DNA from 2 places in the uncultured Megamonas sp. genome. Region 1 is predicted to be linked to the other one. Evidence: riboswitches for the same ligand, from Rfam matches in the RefSeq annotation. Region 1 holds a riboswitch; the other holds the start of a gene.
The links. A riboswitch is a leader RNA that binds a small molecule or an ion and turns the genes downstream of it on or off. The one in region 1 is predicted to bind ZMP and ZTP.
Positions count from the first base shown of each region.

Region 2: it holds a riboswitch for ZMP and ZTP, as region 1 does, so the genes downstream of both, Q5I67_RS00935 (formate--tetrahydrofolate ligase) here and Q5I67_RS03175 (phosphoribosylaminoimidazolecarboxamide formyltransferase) in region 1, are expected to answer to the same signal.

Region 1 is NZ_CAUBSM010000002.1:249,837-257,928, reverse strand. It holds gene Q5I67_RS03200 (PTS transporter subunit EIIC) at 1-562, opposite strand, end outside; gene Q5I67_RS03195 (FGGY family carbohydrate kinase) at 827-1,114, opposite strand; gene deoC (deoxyribose-phosphate aldolase) at 1,129-1,791, opposite strand; gene Q5I67_RS03185 (GntR family transcriptional regulator) at 1,920-2,687, shown strand; gene Q5I67_RS03180 (hypothetical protein) at 2,719-3,117, opposite strand; gene Q5I67_RS03175 (phosphoribosylaminoimidazolecarboxamide formyltransferase) at 3,243-4,418, opposite strand; ZMP/ZTP riboswitch at 4,459-4,538, opposite strand; gene pfkA (6-phosphofructokinase) at 4,696-5,664, shown strand; gene Q5I67_RS03165 (AzlD domain-containing protein) at 5,713-6,018, opposite strand; gene Q5I67_RS03160 (AzlC family ABC transporter permease) at 6,011-6,778, opposite strand; gene Q5I67_RS03155 (LysR family transcriptional regulator) at 6,911-7,789, shown strand; gene Q5I67_RS03150 (homocysteine S-methyltransferase family protein) at 7,864-8,092, opposite strand, start outside.
Region 2 is NZ_CAUBSM010000001.1:179,375-187,466, forward strand. It holds gene Q5I67_RS00900 (polyprenyl synthetase family protein) at 1-791, shown strand, start outside; gene tatA (twin-arginine translocase TatA/TatE family subunit) at 822-1,169, shown strand; gene Q5I67_RS00910 (twin-arginine translocase TatA/TatE family subunit) at 1,247-1,438, shown strand; gene tatC (twin-arginine translocase subunit TatC) at 1,450-2,244, shown strand; gene Q5I67_RS00920 (menaquinone biosynthesis decarboxylase) at 2,291-3,751, shown strand; gene Q5I67_RS00925 (4-hydroxybenzoate octaprenyltransferase) at 3,744-4,592, shown strand; gene Q5I67_RS00930 (bifunctional 5,10-methylenetetrahydrofolate dehydrogenase/5,10-methenyltetrahydrofolate cyclohydrolase) at 4,610-5,476, shown strand; ZMP/ZTP riboswitch at 5,510-5,595, shown strand; gene Q5I67_RS00935 (formate--tetrahydrofolate ligase) at 5,712-7,382, shown strand; gene Q5I67_RS00940 (MFS transporter) at 7,461-8,092, opposite strand, start outside.

The DNA.
Region 1 (8,092 bases):
AGATATTAGCGAGAAAATCACCTATAACCATACCAATAGGGCCAAATAAGAATAATGTTACAAATCCTACAAAGATAATACACAAAAGAGGTGTCAAAAACCCTTTTACCATATCAGGGAAAATTTTATTTAAAAATTTTTCAACAAAAGTTAATAATGCTGAAGCTAAAATAATAGGGATAACACTAGAATGGTATGTAACACCTTTTAAAGGAATATGGAAGAATTCTACAGTTTGACTAGATTCTAAGATATGATTTAGTGAAGGATAAAGGAAAATACCTGCAATAACGACAGCAGTAAAGGGATTAGCACCAAATTTTTTAGCTGATGTATAGGCTAATAACATGGGTAAAAAGTAAAATAAACTGTCAGCCATGGCATTTAAAACAAGGTAATTATCACTTTCTTTAATTAGTACATCTGTGGCGATTAATACAGCAATAATACCTTTTAAGATACCAGCGGCACTTAGTAAACTGACAATGGGTAAAAATATACCAGCGATACCATCAATTATAGTATTAATCATTGATTTTTGGTGTTGAGAAGAAGTGTTCATACAGATAAAAATAGTCCTTTCGATGAATTTATTATGTACATATATCTTATATAAATACACACATAGCTAATAATTATACTTAGTGTTAACAATATTGTCAATTTGTGAGTTAAATTAAAGAAAATATGTGTATTTTTAGATAATGAATTTATAGAGATTGAAGAAATTTTAAAATCAAAAAAACTGCACTTTAAGTGCAGTTTTTTATTTAATATAGTTAAAAATTAATATTATCACTATCTTTGTAAGAGCCACCACAAGTAGTTATATTATCAATAGCACACATATCTTCATTACACAGACACAACCCATCATTTGGCCACTAAAGGATATAGCTAAAATATCTTTAGGATTAATATTTTTTATTAATGTTTTAGTGGTAGCTATGACAGCTTGCCACCAATCGTTAGGATTTTGTTCTGCCCAGTTATTATTAGAGTAATAAACATCATAATTATATGTGCAACTAGCGATGAGTTGCCCTTCTGTAGAAAATAAAGTAGCTTTATTTCCAGATGTTCCTAAGTCGTGAGCTGGTAAGTATTTACCCATAGGTATGCTCCTAATTATTTATTATTGTATGCTTCTGTGATTTTTATAGCAGAAGATGTGCCAATTCTTTCAGCACCAGCTTCAATCATTTTTAAGCAAGTATCTAAATCGCGAATTCCACCAGCGGCTTTTACTTTTACTGTGTCTTTGACAATGCTTTTCATGAGTTTTACATCTTCAACTGTAGCGCCACCTGTACCAAAGCCTGTAGAAGTTTTGATGAAGTCTGGTTTTACTTCAAGTGCTATTTCGCATAATTTAATTTTTTCTTCATCAGTAAGATAGCAATTTTCAAAAATAACTTTAGAAATTACATTATGTTTTCTGCAAACATCTACTATTTGAGTCATTTCTTCTTTGATATAATCATAATTTTTTTCTTTTAATTCTGTAATATTAATTACATAATCAATTTCATCTGCACCGTTTGCAATAGCATCTTTAGTTTCAAAGACTTTAGTTTCAATTGTAGTTTGCCCTAAAGGAAAACTAATAGCAGCACCTACATGAATGTCAGTTCCTGTTAAAAGTTCTTTGCATAATTTTGTCTGTGTAGAATTGATAGCTACCATCATAAAATCATATTTTTTAGCTTCTTCGCAAAGTTTAGCCATATCTTCTCTAGTAGCATAAGGTTTTAAACATGTGTGATCAAAGTATTTACTAAATTTATTCATAGTTATCGCTCTTTTCTTTGTTATTATGTAATTACATAATAACAAAATAACAAAATTAAGTCAATATATAATAACTTATTGATAAAAGATAGTTAATATTTTATAATTTTTTTGAAAGGAGATTATAAATGAATTCGATATATGAACAATTAAAAATAGATAGAACAGTTCCTATTCCGCTATATTATCAAATAAAAACTTTTATGATAAAGCATATTGAAGATAATAGCTTAAAAGATGGTGAATTAGTTCCACCAGAAGAAGAATTATGCGCATATTTAAATGTTTCAAGACCGACAGTTAGACAAGCGTTTTTAGAATTAGTACATGAAGGTTATTTAAATAGAATTAAATCAAAAGGGACATTTGTTACTCGTCCTAAAATTGCTGGAGATTTTATTCAAAAAATCCAAACATATAATCAAGAGATGCAATATTATGGATTAAAGCCTAAAACGAAGCTTTTATCTATATCAGAAATAGATGTTTTTGCTGAAGTTATGGAAAAATTGAAGCTAATAGAAAAAGATAAAGTTATTTGTCTTGAACGTTTGCGCTATGCCGATGATAAACCTATAGTTTATGTTAAAACTTTTATACCTGTGAAATTATGTAAGGGTTTAATTGATGAAGATTTAGAGCAAAATTCTTTATACGATACTCTGAAAACAAAATATAATATAGAGATTGCTCATATTAATCGTCAAATTCATGCAACAGTTGCTGACCCTTATTTATCTGATTTATTGGGTATTATGGAAAATGCTCCATTATTATATATAACAACGGTTGCATATAATCAAAATGATATTCCATTTGAATATTCATTGGCATCTTATCGAGCAGATATGTATAAAATGAATGTAGATTTATATAAAGATAAGTATTATAAATAAAAAAATGGCACTAACATAGTTAGTGCCATTTTTATAATCCTGTCCCTATAGAGATAAGACGATAATAATCTTTTTCTTTAATAAGTTGCATATAATTTGATTTATTAATAATCCAATTGTTTTCTTGTTTAGTCCCATTACCGGGCAGCCAAAAATCATCATCACCTGATTGAACTGAAAATACTACAAGGTATATAGTTGGTTCATTAGGTACACTATATACAGATATATCTTTATAATCAAAGATTTTACCATTAGCAAAAAGACTTTTATTTTTATGATAAGATAGTTCTTGTTTGACAATAGTATAAACAATTTCTTTATCAGTCATATTGATAGTTTCTTTTAGTGGTAATGTATCTGGATAAGGTACAATTAGTGAATGACTAGAATAATATAAGTTTAGACTAATGAGTGTAAGTAAAATCAAATATATTTTTAATGAGTTTGTTTTTTTATATAATTTAAGAAAAAATATACAAAAAATACTTATTAAAATTAGAATACATATTGAATAAAAAAGATTAATATTCATTATAATTCTATTTATTAAAATTAATGATGGAATAAACGAATTCCTACAAATGCCATTGCCATATTGTATTTATCGCAAGTTTCAATAACATTATCATCACGGATAGAACCACCGCTTTGAGCGACAAATTCTACACCAGATTTATGAGCACGTTCGATATTATCACCGAATGGGAAGAATGCATCAGAACCAAGAGATACACCTTTTACCTGAGCGAGCCAAGCATCTTTTTCTTCTTTAGTGAATACTGGTGGTTTTTCAGTGAATACGCGTTTCCAATCATCGCCGCCGAGTAAATCCATATATTCATCGGAGATATATACATCAATTGCATTATCGCGGTCTGGACGGCGAACATCTGGTTTGAATGGTAAGTTCAATACTTGAGGAGCTTGACGTAAATGCCAAATATCTGCTTTATTACCAGCAAGACGAGTGCAATGTACACGGGATTGCTGACCTGCACCGATACCGATAGCTTGTCCGTCTTTAGCATAGCATACAGAGTTGGATTGAGTGTATTTTAATGTGATTAAAGCAATAAGTAAATCGCGTTTTGCTTCATCTGTGATATTTTTATTTTGTGTAGGAATGTTATTGAATAATTCTTCAGTGATTTTAATATCATTGCGTTTTTGTTCAAAAGTAACGCCAAAAACTTCTTTTGTTTCAAGTTCAGGTGCTTTGTAATCAGGGTTCATTTGAATTACAAGATAATTACCTTTACGTTTTGTTTTTAAGATTTCTAAAGCTTCAGCACTGTAAGATGGAGCAATAATACCATCGGATACTTCACGAGCTAAGAAACGAGCTGTAGCAGCATCACATTCATCGGAAAGTGCAGCAAAATCGCCATAGGAAGACATGCGGTCTGCACCACGAGCACGAATATATGCTGTAGCCATAGGTGTGAGTTCAACACCTTCAACAAAATACATTTTTTTCAATGTTTCGGATAAAGGAACAGCAACAGCAGCACCAGCAGGGCTTACATGTTTAAAAGATGCAGCAGCTGGAAGACCTGTAGCTTCTTTTAATTCACGAACTAATTGCCAACTATTAAAGGCATCTAAAAGATTAATATAACCTGGACGGCCATTTAAAACAGTGAAAGGTAAATCTTGTCCATCTTTCATAAAAACGCGAGCAGGTTTCTGATTAGGGTTACATCCGTATTTTAATTCCATAGAATTCATTTACGATATTCCTCCTGTAAAATAAATATAATACTATTAGATTTGTTGCCCAGACGGTCGGCTAGATAAATTCTGTGCTTCATGTGGTTAACTCCACTTCCGTCAGTTACACAGATTGTTAACTAAAATTTATCATTTTAAAGTATAAGTTGTCAAGCTAGGTAATAATATTGTTTATTTGTAGATGTACTTTTTACAGAATATACAAGGAGATTAGTTATCATTTAGCGAATAAAATAAATAAAAGATGTTGTTTCATTTTTAAGGAGGTTTTTATATGTCAGTAGAAAATATTGCTGTATTAACAAGTGGTACAGATGCACCAGGGATGAATGCGGCTATTAGAGCTGTTGTTAGGATCGCAATTAATAATAATGTGCGTATATGGGGTGTTTATGATGGATATAGAGGCTTAGTTGATGATAATATGGAAGAATTAACTTCTATATCTGTAGCTGATATTATCCAGCGTGGCGGTACTTTCTTGGGTACAAGTTTTTGTAAGCGTTTCCGCACAAAAGAAGGTCGTCAATTAGCTTATGAAAATCTAAAGAAACACAATATTGATGCTTTAATTGTCATCGGTGGTGATGGTAGTTTACGCGGAGCAGAAGAATTTGAACGTGAAACAGGCTTTTCTGTAATTGGTATTCCAGCTACTATTGAAAATGATATTTGGGGAACTGATTATGCTATTGGTACAGATACAGCTGTAAATACTATTTTGCAAGCAATTAATGAAATCCGTGATACTGCAAAAGCACATCGTCGTACATTTATTATTGAAGTAATGGGCAATAAATGTGGTTGGCTTGCTACATACTCAGCAGTTGCTGGTGGTGGAAATATGGTCATTGTACCAGAAGAAGAATATGATAAAGAAAAAATTATTAATAAAGTACAAAAATTACATGATGAAGGTAAATCTTATTTAGTAATTTTAGCTTCTGAAGGTACTGGCGATATGCAAGAACTAGTTAAAGAATTAGAAGCTAGAACAGGCATTTCTACACGTTTGACTGTTTTAGGTTTAGTTCAACGTGGTGGTTCACCAACAGCTAATGATCGTGTATTTGCAAGCGTTTTAGGTGAACAAGCAACCCTTGCAGCTATTTCTGGACTTCATAATATTGCATTTGGCATGCAACGTGGCAAAATTGTTTGTATTGATTTACATGATGCTATTACAAATAAAAAAGAATATCCAGAAGAATTAAGACACTTAGCAGAAGTGATTTCTCTTTAATGAAAAATAAAACCCCTAGATTATTAATCTAGGGGTTTTGTACATAAATTATAAAAGTAAAAGTTCTACAACAAATACAGATAAACAACAAGAAGAAGCCACTTGGAATAAATTACCACCAAACCATGAAAGTATGATGCCAATGACAAGAGCGATAGCTCCAGAAATAGGAGTTTGTGTCACTTCGATGATAGCAGGAAAAGTCATAACTGCTAATGTAATATAAGGAACATAGTAAAGAAATGATTTTATAAGTGGATTTTTTATCTCTTTTTGAATTAATGTAAGTGGTAAAACACGAATGGCAAAGCTTGTTAAAGCCATGACTAAAATGTATATATATACCTCAGACATTTTGTTCACCATCCTTTGTTTTTATTGGATATAAAATGCTAGCGATCAAAGATAATACTATGGTCAAAATAATGATGCGTGTAGCACTGGATAATTCAGAAATATAAGGAAGATAAGTGGATAAATAACTAGTAATAAAGCTAATGATAACAAATACACCGATTACTTTATTTTTTCGTGCCGGTGGGATAATAACAGCTAGAAACATTCCATATAAGGCTACACTAAATGCACTCACTAATTGGACTGGCAATAGATTGCCTACAATAATTCCAAGTGCTGTACCTCCTGCCCAGCATGGCATAGTGATGAACATTGCACCAAAGTAATAAAAAGGATTTAAATAATTAGGTCTAGCGATGGATATAGCAAATAATTCATCTGTGATGTCAAAGCCGATTAGAATACGTTGATACCATGGAATATCTGGCGATAATTTTTGACTTAAGGCACAACTCATAATTAAGTAGCGAGAATTAGCGATTAAAATAACGAGAAATACTTCTATGTAAGTGGCCATTGTAGCAATAGAAGTGAAACCTGCATATTCACCTGCCGAAGCATTGACAAGAAAACTTGTTAGAAAACCTTGAAACGCTGTTAATCCTGCATTTTTAGCAGTAATTCCCAAAGAAAAAGAAACAGCTAGATAGCCTAAAGCAATAGGAACAGCATCATGTATACCATCTTTAAAAGCTTGTTTTTTCTCAGAGATATTGTTTATTGAACAAACATCGTCAGCAATATCTAATTCATTCATAATGATTTCCTCCATCTTAATTTTGTTTATAAATATGTATTTAGTATAGATATTATAGCAGTTATATTTACATTAAGAAAACGAATATTTATAATGATTGCATAAGAAAAACTAATGAGGTGCAATGAAAAAATGGTTTCACGTTATGGGATTTTTTGCAAAGTAATTGAAACGGGAAATTTTACTAAAGTAGCTAAAAAAGTAGGTTATTCGCAAAGTGCTGTAAGTCAAAGTATTAAAACTTTAGAACATGAACTTGGAACTATTTTAATTGATCGAAAAAAAGATGGTATAACACTTACTGATGATGGAAAAGCCTTTTATCCATACATACAAGCGATTTTTAGTGCTGAGCTTGCATTAAAGCAAAAACAACGAGAAATGAAAGGCTTAGAACATAGTACTATTCGCATCGGTACTTTTACAAGTGTGAGTAGAAATATTTTGCCACAATTGATGAAGAGTTTTAAGGTTTTATATCCTACAGTTAATTTTGTTTTAAAACAAGGTGAATATACAAGTATAAAAAAATGGATTTTACATGGGGAGATTGATTTTGGTTTTGTGAATAGTGATGTAGTCTCTGGTATCAATATGGAATTTTTGTATAGAGATGAAATGATGGCAGTCTTGCCTAAACATCATAAATTAGCAAATTGGCCGATTATATCTTTAGCCCAGTTAGCTAAGGAGTCTTTTATTTTGTTAGATGAAGGTCGTCATAGTGTGATCATGCACGCTTTTGCTGACTACAAATTAGAGCCACAGATTGAATATAAAGTTTATGATGATTATTCGATTTTAGCTATGGTAAAACAAGGTTTAGGGATATCTGCTATGTATAGTTTAGTTTTAAACGGATTTGAAGAAGGATTAGCTATTCGACCAATAAAAGAGCATCCTGAACGCAACGTAGCTTTAGCATGGCAAAATTGGGATACAATGTCACTAGCCTCGCGTAAATTTGTAGAATTTATAAAAAAAAATTTTGTCTTTGTACAAGAAAAATAAAAAAATGCAGAGCTTATGCTCTGCATTTTTTTTATTCAATTATCTTAAATCATTCTAATTTATAAATTTTAATCTTACTTATTAATAAGTTTTTTAGCAAGTTCTACAGCTTCCACGCCATCAGGAGCATAAGCATCTGCACCAACGTTATCAGCATATTCTTGAGTTACTACAGCACCACCGATCATAACTTTAGTAGAATAATCACTTTTATTTAACTCAGCAATAACCTCATCTATTTGTGTAATAGTAGTTGTCATCAAAGAACATAGACCAATCATATCGGCTTTATTATCTATAGCT
Region 2 (8,092 bases), on a different contig from region 1:
TAGATAAAGATTATGTATTGCCTCTGGCTATGGCACTTGAAATGATTCATACTGCCTCACTTGTTCATGATGATGTATTAGACAAAGCTTCTACTCGCCGTGGCATAGCAACAGCTAATGCTAAATGGGGAAATAATATTGCTGTACTCACTGGAGATTATCTTTTTGCTAAGGCATTTGCTGCTATTGCCAAAAATGACTATGGTACACGTATTTCTGAACGTTTAGCTACTATTGTATGTGATTTAAGTGAAGGCGAAATTTTACAAAATCATTTTGGTTATAGTATACCTGATTCTATGGATATATATTATGATCGTATCGCCAAAAAAACAGCTAATTTCATCGCTACTAGCTGTGAAATTGGTGCTATTATAGCCAAACTTTCTGAAGCAGAAATATCTGCTCTTCGTGAATACGGCTATTGTATTGGTATGGCTTTCCAAATAGTTGATGATATTTTAGACTTAACATCTGATTCCAAAAAAATTGGCAAACCTGCTGGTAATGATATTTTACAAGGTGTAATCACACTTCCTGTAATTCATGCTTACAATCACAGTCCTAATAAAGACGAGTTAAAAAATATCATCGAAAATCGTCAAATGAGTTTAGATGAATTAAATCGTGCTATTTCCATTGTCAAAGAATCTGATAGTATTGATTTTGCTAGACAAACTGTTGCAGAATTTTTAACACGAGCTAAAAATATTTTACCTGATAGTTTACCAAAATCAGTAAGAAATTCTTTCATTGAAATAGCTGACTTTATTGGTAATCGTGATTATTAAAATAATTTAATTCTAACTGAGGTGACTTAAATGTTTGGTATTGGTTTTCCTGAGCTTATTCTCATCTTAATTATCGGCCTTATTGTCTTTGGTCCTGGTAAATTACCAGAAATCGGTCGTGCTGTAGGTAAAGGCTTACAAGAATTTAAAAAAGCCACTTCGGACTTAACAAACACTGTTAACAATCCTACCAATAATGCTTCTATTACACCTACACCACCTAATCCAGCTAATCCAGAGCAACCAGCCGTAGCTCCTGTATTTATGAAGGAAACTACACCTAGTGAAAAAGTTGCTGCAACTGCTCAAAAAACAGAAACTACGACTGAAGTAAAAGCTCCTATTAATAACGAGAATAATGAAAAATCTACTAAATAAATATTTAAATATTTTATAAACAGATATTTAGTTCATTAGCTTATTTATTAAATAAAATAAAAATAAAGGTGATTTAAATGTATAGTATTGGTATTCCTGAACTCATATTAATTTTGGTTATTGCTTTGGTAGTATTTGGTCCTGGCAAATTACCAGAAATTGGTAAAGCTGTAGGCAAAAGTCTTCGTGAATTTCGTTCTGCTTCTACAGAAGATACAACAAAAACTATCGATGTTAAAAATGAAGACGAAAAAAAAGATAAAAAGTGAGGTAGCGATTTATGTCTCAAGATATGAACGAACATACTTCTGCTAATACTGTCACTGCTCCTACTTCAGAAAATCTTCCTTCAACTGAAGTCAGCGAACAAACAAATACAAATAATGGCAGTATGTCCATTATTGCTCATCTTACGGAACTAAGAAAACGCCTTATTCGTTCACTAATCGCTATAGGTATTGGTAGCTGTGTTGCTTATTATTTTATTGAAGACATAATGCACATCTTAACAGGCCCTGCTGGAAAGCTTTATTATATGCAACCAGCAGAGGCATTTTTTACTTATATAAAAGTTGCTTTATTTGTCGGATTTTTACTTGCCCTACCTGTAGTCTTATATCAAATATGGCGATTTATCTTACCTGCCCTCATCGGCATGGAAAGATATCTAATTTCTGTTATAGTTCCAGTTTCTTTAATTTTATTCTTATCTGGTTTAGCATTTTCCTTCTTCTTTGTTATGCCTGCCGGAATAAAATTTTTAATGGGTTTTAGTACAGAAGAATTACAACCTATGTTTTCGCTAAAGCAATATTTTGATTTTGTCATCGCATTTCTATTGCCATTTGGTTTCATATTTGAAATGCCTCTAGCCATTATCTTGTTAGCTAAAGTAGGTATTGTTTCTTCAAAATTCTTAGCAAAACAACAACGCATTGTTATCTTCTTGACCTTTGTCATTGGTGCTATCATTTCACCAACTCCAGATATATTTTCACAATCTATGATTGCTATACCTATGATTTTACTTTATGAAATAAGTTATGTCATAGTTCGTTTTGCTATGAAAAAATAAATATATTAATTTTAAATATGCAATGTAAAATAAAGGAGCGATTTTTTTGGCTTTTTATGATTTAAGAGAATTTATCAATGCTCTAGAGTCTCGTGGTATGCTCAAACGCATCAAAACTCCTGTTGATTGTAATTTAGAAATCACTGAAATTACCGACCGCGTTTCTAAAATGGAAGGTAAAAAAAATGTGGCTCTACTATTTGAAAATGTAAAAGGCTATGATATGCCTGTTCTCATGAACGCATTTGGTAGTATGGAACGCTTAGCTCTAGCTTTTGGCGTAGATGATATTGAAGAAATTCCTAATGAACTTCGTGAAATCTTGAAATTACCTTATATTTCTCTTCAAAATAAAATGGATTTAATCCATATTATTCCAACTGCAAAACGAGCTATCAATTTCCCTAAATACGTAAAAAAAGCACCTTGTCAGGAAGTAGTTATCACAGATAATCCTACTTTAGATAAGTTCCCTATTTTAAAATGTTGGCCACAAGACGGTGGGCCATTCATTACTTTACCACTTGTATTTACTCGCAATCCAAAAACAGGTAAACGCAATGTCGGTATGTATCGTTTACAAAAATATGATGGACAAACAACAGGTATGCATTGGCATTTACACAAAGACGGTGCTAGCAATTATCGTGCTTATAAAGAAATGGGCAAAGATAAAATTGAAGTTGCCGTTGCCATCGGTACAGATCCTGTTATCACATACGCAGCTACTGCTCCACTTCCTCGCGACATCGATGAAATGGTATTTGCAGGTTTTTTACGTAAAAAATCTGTCGAAATGGTAAAATGTAAAACTGTAGATGTTGAAGTACCTGCTTGCAGTGAGATCGTACTTGAAGGATATGTAAATATTGGTGAAACTCGTCGTGAAGGTCCATTTGGTGACCACACTGGTTATTATTCCTTAGCTGATGATTATCCAGTATTCCATATCACATGTATAACGCATCGCAAAAATCCTATCTATGCCGCTACTATAGTTGGTAAACCTCCTATGGAAGATTGCTTCTTAGCCAAAGCTACAGAACGTATTTTCTTACCATTATTACAGCAAACATTACCAGAAATCCGCGATATTAACTTCCCACTTGAAGGTGTATTCCATGATTGTGTAATGGTTTCCATCAAAAAAACATATCCTCAACAAGCCAAAAAAGTAATGCATGCTATTTGGGGTATGGGACAAATGATGTTCACCAAAATGATCATTGTCGTTGATGAACACGTTGATGTTCAAAAAGAAAAAGAAGTTTGGTGGCGTGTATTCAATAATATTGACGCAAAACAGGATATTGTAATGGTTGATGGTCCACTTGATGCCTTAGACCACTCTTCACCAATGGCAAAATGGGGTACAAAAATAGGTATTGATGCTACAAAAACATGGCCAGAAGAAGGACATACTCGTGAATGGCCAGATGAAATTACCATGTCTGACGATGTTAAAAAAATTGTAGATGCAAAATGGCAGGAACTCGGTCTTGAGTAAATTATCTGCTCATATTAATAATATAGCTCTTCATCATTCTGTATTTGCCCTACCCTTTGCTTATATGGGACTTTTCCTTGCAGCAAAGGGTATCCCTACATTTCATGATTTTTTATGGGTAACACTTGCAATGATTGGAGCTAGAAGCTCTGCTTTAGCTATGGACAATCTAGTCGATTTAAAATTTGATAAACAACAAAATCGCATGTCTAAACGCCCATTAGTTACTGGAGCAATTAAACCTATTGAAGTTATTATTTTAATCATCGTCAGTCTATTTATATTTTTATTTTCCGCAAGTCAACTTGCACCAATCTGTTTAAAATTAACACCTATTTGCTTATTTTTCTTATTATTTTATCCTTATACAAAGAGATTTACTTTTCTTTGTCACTATTTTTTAGGTGTAGCTTTAGCCATGGCACCTGCAGGTGGTTATATCGCTGTCACAGGTGAATTGCCTTTTGGCATCATCTTATTAAGTGGTGGTGTTTGTTTATGGATTGGCAGTTTCGATGTTATCTATGGTAGCCAAGATCGCCAATTTGATTTAGACCACAAACTTCATTCTATGGCAACACAGTTTGGTGTAGCTAATGCTCATAAAATAGCTGCTTTTTTCCATTTCGTTTCTATTTTATGCTTTATTGGTGCTGGTATTTACTTTAATTTATCCTTTATCTATTATATTGGAGTATTCATAGCTATCTTAACTTTAATCTATCAACATAGCCTTATTACTCCATATGATTTCAGTCGCTTGACTCAAGTTTATTTCATGCGTAATGGCATTGTTTCTATTGTCATATTCATATTTACGCTGATTGATATTCTAAGTTAATAAAAGAGGTGTTATCCTTGAGTGCACAAATTTTATCTGGTAAAGTATTTGCCAGCCAATTTAAAGAAGAAGCTAAACAAGAAGCTTTATCCCTCAAAGAAAAATATAATGTGACCCCTGGTCTTGCTGTCATCATCGTTGGCTCTAATCCAGCTTCTAAAGTATATGTTGCCAATAAACATCGTACTTGCGAAGAAATCGGCATCTATTCTGAAGTAATTGAAATGCCTGAAACCACTACAAAAAAAGAGCTCATCGCTAAAATTGATGAACTAAACAATCGACAAGATATCCATGGTATATTAGTTCAATTACCTCTTCCTGAAGCTATTGCCAAAGAGGAAGCCGATATATTAAATGCTATTATGCCAATAAAAGATGTCGATGGCTTCCATCCTGTAAATGTAGGTAAACTCATGACAGGTCAAAAAGATTGTATGATTCCCTGTACACCTCATGGTTGCCTAAAAATGCTCCAAGCAGCTAATATCAATATAGATGGTGCTCATGCTGTTATCGTTGGTCGCAGTAATATTGTAGGTAAACCTATGGCTCAATTATTACTCTCTCAAAATGCTACTGTGACTATCTGTCATTCACATACGCACAATCTCAAAGAAATTTGTCAAAGTGCTGATATATTAGTAGCAGCTGTTGGTAGACCTCATTTTATCACTGCTGATATGATAAAACCTGGTGCTACAGTAATTGATGTAGGTATCAACCGCATTGCACCAAAAAAATTAGTTGGCGATGTGGACTTTGATAATGCTGTAGAAGTAGCTGGTGCTATAACTCCTGTGCCAGGCGGTGTAGGTCTACTCACTATTGCTATGCTCATGCAAAATGCTATTACTGCTGCAAAATTACAACTTGCTAAATAAAATTGCCTTTGCTATAATAAAAGCATAATTTCATAAATAGTATGGAACTGACGGATTTTAGTGGAATTAACCACATGAACCGTACTATTATCAAAACGTCGACCGTCTGGGCATAAATAACATATGCTCAGGCGTTTTTTTATGTCTAAGTATATGTTTGGCAAAAATTTTATTGCCTTTTTTCAAAATATATAATACTATCAAATTAGCTTAATTATTGGAGGTATTAAACCACATGAAAACAGACGTGCAAATTGCTCAAGAAGCTACTATGGAACCTATTGCTAAAATCGCTCAACATCTTGAAATTCCTGAAGATGAACTCGAATTATACGGAAAATATAAAGCTAAAATTTCTTTAAACTATTGGAATACAACTCTTCAGAAAAAAGAAAATGGTAAACTCATTTTAGTAACAGCAATTAACCCAACTCCTGCTGGTGAAGGTAAAACAACTACTAGTATCGGTCTTGGCGATGCTCTTCACAAACTTGGCAAAAAAACTGCAATCGCTCTTCGTGAACCTTCCTTAGGTCCATGCTTTGGTATGAAAGGCGGTGCAGCTGGCGGTGGTTATGCTCAAGTAGTGCCAATGGAAGATATCAATCTTCATTTCACTGGCGATTTCCATGCTATAACATCTGCTCACAATTTACTTGCTGCTGTTATCGATAACCATATCCAACAGGGCAATGCTCTTGATTTAGATGTTCGTCGCATCACTTGGAAACGCGTTGTTGATTTAAATGACCGTGCTCTTCGTAACATCATCTGTGGTTTAGGTGGTAAAGCTCATGGTGTACCACGTGAAACAGGATTTGATATCACTGTTGCATCTGAAATGATGGCTATTTTATGCTTGACTTCCGACCTTGAAGACATGAAAAAACGTCTTGGCAATATCATCATCGGTTACACTAGAAGTGGTCGTCCTGTTCGTGCTGAAGAATTAAATGTAACAGGTGCTTTGACATTATTATTCAAAGATGCAATTAAACCAAACCTTGTACAAACTCTTGAAGGCACTCCTGCTCTTATTCATGGTGGTCCTTTTGCTAATATCGCTCATGGTTGCAATAGTGTAATGGCTACTAAATACGCTTTAAAAATGGCTGATTACACTGTCACTGAAGCAGGTTTCGGTGCTGACCTTGGTGCTGAAAAATTCCTTGATATCAAATGTCGTTTCACAGGATTTAAACCTGATGCAGTAGTAATCGTTGCTACTATTCGTGCTTTAAAAATGCATGGTGGTCTTGCAAAAACTGAACTTGGTACAGAAAATATTGAAGCACTCAAAAAAGGCATGACTAACCTTGCTAAACACATCGAAAACATTCAAAAATTCGGTTTACCAATCGTTGTAGCTATAAATGCTTTCCCTACTGACACTGAAAATGAACTTCAAGAATTAAAAGCTCTTTGCGAATCCATGGGAGCTTCTGTAAGTATTTCCGAAGCTTGGGCAAAAGGTGGCGAAGGTGCTATTGACCTTGCTCAAAAAGTTATTGAAGCAACTGAAAAACCATCCAACTTCCAATACATGTATGATGTAAATGATTCTATTAAAGATAAAATCAATGCTATCGCTACAAAAATCTATGGTGCAGATGGCGTAAATTATACACCTGCTGCCGAAAAAACTATTGCAGAATTTGAAGCTGCTGGTCTTGATAAAATGCCAATTTGCATGGCCAAAACTCAATATTCTTTAAGTGATGACCAATTCAAATTAGGTGCACCAACAGGATTTAAAATCACTGTTCGCGAACTTCGCATCAGTGCTGGTGCAGGCTTTATCGTAGCTTTAACTGGTAATATCTTAACAATGCCAGGTCTTCCTAAAAAACCTGCTGCTGAAAATATGGATATTGATATCAATGGAAAAATCACAGGTTTATTCTGATTTTATCTGCTAAACTAAATCTAATTATCGACAAAAATAAAAACCCCAAAAGCTATCTTAAACTTTTGGGGTTTTACTTTATCCTCTTTTATTAAATTTGGTCATATTTTTTAACAATTTAATATTAACAAGCATAGCAATTATAGCAAAAATAGCACCGCCTAAACCAACAAAAGGCATTGAAACTAAATTTATGATGACTCCACCACAAGCTGAACCAATAGCTATACCAACATTAAATGATACTGGATTTAATGCAGAGGCCAAAGCCACAGCTTCTGGTTTTTCTCTTTTAGCAGTCCTCAAAAAATGTAATTGTGCTGGTGAATTTTGCAAATACATAATTACACCCATTATTAAAATATTTATCAATCCTAAATATAAATTATAACTAGTAAAAGCAATTGCAAATAAACAAATAGCTTGTAAAAAATACACTATTGGCATTTTTTTCATGCCACCTAAACCAGCAATTCTTCCTGAAATTAAATTACTGATAATTGTACTGATACCAAATAAACTCAATACTACACTAGTCATCGCCACTGGTATCTGTACATATTGCTGTAAAATAGGCGTCATATATGTATAAAACACGTAACTACCAGCTGCACTACAAATTACTATAAACATACAATAATTTATACGCATACTCTTTAATAAAGCAAACTGGCTTATCAAATTTGATTTTTTACCCTTACCTACATTAG